Regions from separate parts of the Dermacoccus sp. GAS27A genome, predicted to be linked through region 2. Evidence: predicted binding sites of a transcription regulator. Region 2 holds the regulator's gene; the other holds the start of a gene.

Region 1 (3,402 bases), 100 kb from region 2:
CAGGCCACCTCGAGGGCGAGCGCGCCGTGCGGGAGAGCGGTTCGCCAGCGACGCACCAGGGCCTCGGCCTCGGCGTGACGACCACGCAGGAGTGCCTGCCCGACGTCCGAATCCGGGCCGAGGAGCACCGTGAGTGCCGGCTGGTTCGGTTCGCTCTCGTGCGTGACGTGCGCGGCCACCCGGTCGAGACTCGTGGCGGGCGCGCCGCGCTCACCGCTCAGATGAGCATCGGTGACGAGACGGCACAGCTGGGCCCACCCCAGCCCCGGCGCGAGCCCCGACGCCGCACCGCGGGCGAGGACGGTGACGCGCGGGCTCCGCTCGTCCCGCGCCGGGCCACCCTTGGCGGGGGTACGCGCCCGCAGCACGCGCTCGGGCGCCAGCGCGAGGTCGACGCCGAGGATCGGCTCGAGGCCTGCGGCGGTGCACGCCTCGACGAACTTGACGCTGCCGTACAGACCGTCGCGGTCGGTGAGCGCGAGGCGTCCGTACCCGAGCTCGGCGGCGCGGGCGACGAGTGTCGCGGGTGGGGTCGTGCCGTACTGCAGCGAGTACGACGAGGCGACCCGAAGGTGCGTGAACTGCATGGTTCACCTCACCTGGACCGGGGTCATGCGCGAACCGACCGGCGCGAGCGGCGGGAGACCGGCGTGCTCGAGGACGATCTGCAGGAACGTCTCGGCCTGCCGCACGAGATCGTCGGCCTCTCGTGCGGCAGGCACGAGGATGCCTGCGCTCACGGCGCGGCTGCGGCGCCCGCTCTCGGTGAAGAACGCCGCCCATTCACCCAGCTCGGGCGCGTGCTGGGCGAGCGTCACCCACGCACTGCGCGGCTTGGAGCTGAGGCTGCGCGGCGCCTTCCACGCGAGCAACCCAGCAGCGGCGCGCAGCGCCGCGAGATGCGCCGCGACGTAGCGCTGCGAACTCGTCGAGACGGTGCAGGCCTCGACGAGGGTGTCGTGGGAACGCGCGACGAGGTCGAGCAGATCGGTGGAGCAGACGGCGGGGACGTCGTTCGTCGAGGTGACCGACGTCGACGTGGTCGGGGCTGTGGTCAGGGTCGTCATGGGGCACTTCCTTCGTCGATGGGGCGGGAACGGACGGTTCAGTCGATGAGCTCAGTCGGTGAGGGCGCGCAGCGACCAGCGCTCACCGTGGTGCACGAGGTGGAAGACCCCGCTCGAGGCGCGGCGCCCGGCCGTCGCCTCGACACGCCAGGTGCGTTGCTCGAGCCGGCGCTGGACGTCAGGGACGCCCTGCTCGTCAGGTGTCGTGGGACGGGCCGGATCACGCCACCACGGCACCCGTTCACGCCAGGTGTCGAGCACCTGCGTCACCCGGTAGCGACGCCCGCGCCACTCGAAGACCACGGGCCTGCCGCACGCGTCGACCCCCATGGCGACGACGTCGTCGTACTCGCGCATCACACGACCTCCTCCTCGGTGGAGGGCAGAGCCCTCCCCACGAAAAATCGAACTTCTGTTCGATGAGAAGAATGTACGACCGACGTCTGACAACCCCGTCAGGTCGCGGTTCCCACGCCGCTACGCGTAGGCTCACGGGTAGCCGATCTGGAAAAGGAAACGCACCGTGCCCGACTCTCTCGATGCGCCGCGCCTGCTCGAACGACTGCAGGAGACCCTCGATGCCGAGGTGAGCCATCAGCGCGACGTCCTCGCCCCCCTCGGCGGCCAGACCGACCTCATGCTCGACGCCGTCGCCACCCTCCTGCGCGGAGGCAAACGTGTGCGTGCGTCGTTCCTGTACTGGGGTTACCGCGCCGCCGGTGGAGCCGACAGCGACGCCCTCGTGCGCTGCGCCGCGTCGATGGAGCTGTTCCAGGCCGCCGCGTTGCTGCACGACGACGTCATGGACGCGAGCGACACCCGACGCGGCATGCCCGCCGCGCACCGGGCGATGGCCGCCGCGCACCGCAGCCGCGGTCTCGACGGTGACGCCGACCGCTTCGGCGAGGCCGGCGCCATCCTGGCCGGCGACCTGTGCCTGACGTGGGCCGACGAGATGTACGCGACGAGCGGCCTGCCCGCCGACGAGGTCGCGCGCGGCCGCGCCATCTTCGACCTCATGCGCACGCAGCTCATGGGCGGTCAGTTCCTCGACGTCCTCGAGGCCTCGACGCCCTGGGCGACGATGGGCACGCCCGAGCGCATCGAGCGTGCGCTGCGCGTCATCCGTTTCAAGAGCGCCAAGTACACGATGGAGCACCCCCTGCTCATCGGTGCGGCGAGCGCGGGCGCCTCCCCCCACGTCACGCAGGCCCTGTCGCAGTACGGTCTCGCGCTCGGTGAGGCCTACCAGCTGCGTGACGACCTGCTCGGCGTCTTCGGCGACCCGGCCCAGACGGGCAAGCCCGCCGGCGACGACCTGCGCGAGGGCAAGCGCACCGTCCTCGTCGCTCACCTGCTCGACGCCGCCGGTGACGAGCCGGAGGTCGGCACGTTCTTCGCCGAGCGTTTCGGCCACGACGACCTGCGCGAGGACGAGGTCGAACGCATTCGCGTGCTCGCTCGCGAATCAGGGGCCGTCGACGCCGTCGAAGCGCGCATCGCCGAGGGCGCTCAGCGCGCCCGCGCGGCGTTGGACGGCGTGCGCAGCCAGGTGCCGGTCGACGCCTACGCCGCGCTGGAGGCGTTCATCGAGTCGACGACGGCCCGCACGTTCTGACGCGGCAGCTCGCGATCAGAACGCGTCCTCCATGGCGCGCTTGCGCACCTCGGCCTTGCGGCCCGCGCGCAGCATGTCGATCGGTGCCCCGTCGATCGGGAGGGTCTCGTCCGGCGTGCACAGCCAGCGGATGGCCTCGTCGTCGTCGAACCCGCCGTCGTTGAGCACCGTGACGGTGCCCATGAGCGAGGCGAGCACGCCGCCGCCCTGGATGAAGGCGGCCGGCACCGCGACGACGTTGCGCTCCCCGACGCGGCTCGCGATGATCTCGCGGTCGGCGATCATCTGACGCACCTGGCGCAGCGACATGCCGAGCGCCTCGGCGAGGTCGGGTACGGTCAGCCAGTCGCCGACGAGGGTCTCGAGGTCAGGTGCGGTTGCGTCATTCACCCTCACAGAGTGCCAGAGACTCTCTCATCGGCGCACGTCGAGCGCGCCTCCACCAAAACGTCACAGCCGCGACCTAGCGTGGACACATGCCCGCCCTTCTCGCCCTGCCCGTCGCCGTCCACAGCGCCGCCCAGCCCGTGCACCACCAGCTGCGCGGCCCGCAGTCGCACGCCGAGACGCCGACGTCACACCGCGCGAACGCCGCGAAGAAGCCGGTGCGCAGGATGGCGACGACGCGCGTGCGCGCCGGCGACACCGTCTACGGCATCGCGCGACGCATGCACTCCAGCGTCGCCGCCATCGTCAAGGCGAATCCCGGCATCGAGG
Region 2 (3,402 bases):
CCGGAACGCTTGACGACCGTGAGACTTGCGGTCTCCATCGTCGAGAACCGCTTGCCGCAGTTCGGGCACTGACGGCGCCGCTTGATGCAGGTGCCGTCCTCGCTCGAGCGCGAATCGACGACGCGGGAGTCGGTGTTGCGGCAGAACGGACAGTGCACGTCAAACCTTCCGACGGGGCTGGGAACACTCGGGACGACGGCGCTCCACCCCGGGATTCCGGCCTCAGAGCGCAGATGCACATCAGCGGAGGAGAATCAACATCTAGGGGGAAGCGGGGGCCAAAGCCCCACATGTAGAGATGTTAGGCCCCTGAGACCCAACGCGCAACAGCACCGAGGCCGCGTCTACTCGCCCTGCGCAACCTCGCGACGACCCCCGCCACTCGTGCGCCGCGGAATCCTGCGCCAGCCGGGGGGAGGCGACTCACGCCCCCTCGAACCCTCGAACACGACGATGGCGATCGTCACACTTCACGGTGCGGGGATGATCACCTTCTGGCCGGCCTGCACCTGCGACGAGCCGAGGTTGCTCTCGTGCTCGATCGCGACGACCGCCTGGTCGTTGCGCACGCCCGGCATCTCACGCGCCGCGATCTGCGAAAGCGTCTCCCCCGCGCGAACGGTGACCTCGTGCCGCTGCGTACCGTCGACACCGCTCGCCATCGCCCGGCCCGCGAGGATGGCACCCGCCACGACGACGAGAGCCACGCACACGGCCGTGAAGCGACGACGGGCGAAACGAACGCTCTGAGAGTTTGTGCCGACCTGCACCGCGCCACCCGTGGGCACGAGGTGGAGGTGCGAGCGGGATGCCGCGGTGTCGACCCGCGCCACGCGGCGCACGTCGACACCCGAACCCAGCACGGGCTCACGTCGAACTGCAGTACTCGAAGCAACCATCGAAACCACTCCTTCTCTCGGGACACCCCCGAGGCGCCGCCACACCGTCACCGGTGCGGCTTCCTCACGCGACACGGTCAGCCCGGAGGGACCGATCGAACACGCGTGCGATAGAACAACTGTACGACACCCGAACGTGCTTTCGAACGGGGCGCACGGATTTCTTCGTACACATTTTTGAAAACTGTGTGCGACACCGCGTACTGTGGGTGATGTCAGATACACAAGCACCGCGCACCGACAACCCCGTCATGGCGGGCATTTCCGCCCCGCCGGAGGGTGCACGTGTCGCCACCGCGACCACCGATGTGCGACGAGGACCAGGAGGGGTCACACCATGGGTGACGTTCATTCGATGCAGGAGCGCACGCCGGGCAAGCTGACGCCACGCCAGCACAAGGTGCTCACCGTGATCCGACGTTCCGTTGACGAGCGCGGCTACCCCCCGAGCCTGCGTGAGATCGGCGAGGCCGTCGGTCTGACGAGCCCGAGTTCGGTGGCCCATCAGCTCGCCGCACTCGAGCGCAAGGGATACCTGCGCCGCGACCCGAACCGCCCGCGCGCCATGGAGGTCGTCTCCCCCGACTCGGGCGCGGCGACCCGCGGCTACCGCGGCAACGCCGTGTCTGCGCTATCCGAGTCGCAGCACGACGAGACGGGCTCGGGCGACGAGCGACCCACGCCGTCATACGTGCCGGTCGTCGGCCGCATCGCGGCCGGTGGCCCGATCCTCGCCGAGCAGGCCGTCGAGGACGTCTTCCCGCTACCGCGTCAGATCGTCGGTGACGGCGAGCTGTTCCTGCTGCGCGTCGTGGGCGACTCGATGATCGATGCGGCCATCTGCGAGGGCGACTGGGTCGTCGTGCGACGCCAGGCCGACGCCGCCAACGGGGAGATCGTCGCGGCACTGCTCGACTCGGAGGCCACGGTCAAGACGCTGCGCCGCAGCGAGGGCAAGACGTGGCTCATGCCCGCGAACGAGGCCTACTCCCCGATCGACGGCGACCACGCGAGCATCATGGGCAAGGTCACGGCCGTCCTGCGCAGCATCTGAGGCGCTGGCCCCGCCGCGCGGATCGGTCCAGCGTGTGGTTGCAACTCGACTCTCAGCCCCTTCTGCGCCCCGACGTTCGACGCCGAGACGTCAGGACGTCGCGAGGTCGAGCCCCAGCGCGTCGCACACGGCGGTGAGGGTCGGGCCGAGGGGTTCGCGCACGACGAGGTCGACCCGCTCCTCGCCACGCATCGCGCCGAGCCCGACGAGGGCGACCGGCTTCTGCTGCTTGAGGGCGGCGAGCACGAACCGGTAACCCGACATCACCTTGAGCGAACTGCCGAGCACGAGCACGCCCCGGCAGCGTTCCACTGCCCGCATCTGCGCCTCCACGACCTCAGGAGCGACGGACTCACCGAACATGACGACGTCCGGCTTCACCGTCGTGGCCGTGCAGCGCAGGCACGCCGGCACGATGACACCGCGCTCCAGCTCGACCGCCACGTCCGCGTCGCCGTCGGCGAGCAGGCGCGCCTGCGTCGGCAGCTGGGGGTTGAGTTCGCGCAGGCGCACCTGGAAGCCACGGCGCCCTTCCCGCGTCCCGCACGCGACGCAGACGACGTGCTCGAGCGACCCATGCAGCTCGGTGACGTCGCGGGCACCGGCACGCGCATGAAGGCCGTCGACGTTCTGCGTCACGAGGTGATCGACGAGGCCGCCACCCTGCAGTCGCGCCAGCGCGACGTGCCCGACGTTCGGTTCCGCCGCGTCGAAGATCTCCCAGCCGACGGCACTGCGCGCCCAGTACCGTTGACGCGCCTCGTGGGTGGCGAGGAACTGTTGGTATGTCATGGGAACCGTGCGGCGCGTGCCGTCGGGGCGCCGGTAGTCGGGGATGCCGGATTCGGTCGAGATGCCGGCGCCGGTGAGGACGAACAGCCCTCCCGCGCGCACGAAATCGGTCAGTTCCGCGACGCCGCTCATCATCCTGCCCCTCCCATAGGTCTGCGTTCGATTGTCTCAACAATGGATAAGAGCACGTTATTCTTGGTGCATGATCGATGCAGCCGGGCTCCGCGTCATGAAGGCGATCAGCGACGAGGGCAGCTTCACCGCCGCCGCTGCCGCTCTCGGCTATTCTCAGCCGGCCGTGTCGCAGATGGTGCGCCGTCTCGAGGAGAAGACCGGGACGGCTCTAGTGGAGCGCCTCGGCCGCTCGGTGCGGCTGACGGAGGCCGGGCAGGTGCTGGCGCGCACGGCGACGCCCGTCCTCAGTGCCCTCGAGGCCGCCGAGGGTGAGGTCGCCGCCATCGCGGGGCTGCGCGCCGGGCGGGTGCGCCTCATGGCGTTCCCGTCGGCATCGTCAACGCTCGTCCCGCGCGCCCTCGCACTCGTCAAGGAGCGGTTCCCAGACGTCAAGGTCAGCTTCGCCGAGGCCGAACCCCCGGAATCCCTGGCGAGCCTGCGTGCCGGCGATTGCGACGTCGCCGTGGCGTTCACGTACGACGA

What was found. Region 2 encodes LexA, which represses DNA repair genes until DNA is damaged. Its sites were predicted from a motif close to TCGAACANNTGTTCGA; they were not measured.
Region 1: ABH936_RS00970 (DUF6504 family protein) is a predicted target of LexA. The motif match lies at 1,472-1,487, and genes of this name have one in related genera.

What each region holds. Positions count from the first base shown of each region.
Region 1 covers NZ_JBIYDW010000001.1:224,775-228,176, reverse strand. The annotation lists gene ABH936_RS00980 (DNA polymerase III subunit alpha) at 1-587, opposite strand, end outside; gene ABH936_RS00975 (SAV_6107 family HEPN domain-containing protein) at 591-1,067, opposite strand; gene ABH936_RS00970 (DUF6504 family protein) at 1,119-1,424, opposite strand; gene ABH936_RS00965 (polyprenyl synthetase family protein) at 1,591-2,685, shown strand; gene ABH936_RS00960 (Rv2175c family DNA-binding protein) at 2,701-3,075, opposite strand; gene ABH936_RS00955 (transglycosylase SLT domain-containing protein) at 3,162-3,402, shown strand, end outside.
Region 2 covers NZ_JBIYDW010000001.1:124,825-128,226, reverse strand. The annotation lists gene nrdR (transcriptional regulator NrdR) at 1-158, opposite strand, end outside; gene ABH936_RS00565 (LysM peptidoglycan-binding domain-containing protein) at 471-899, opposite strand; gene lexA (transcriptional repressor LexA) at 1,237-1,953, shown strand; gene ABH936_RS00555 (Sir2 family NAD-dependent protein deacetylase) at 2,044-2,877, opposite strand; gene ABH936_RS00550 (LysR family transcriptional regulator) at 2,948-3,402, shown strand, end outside.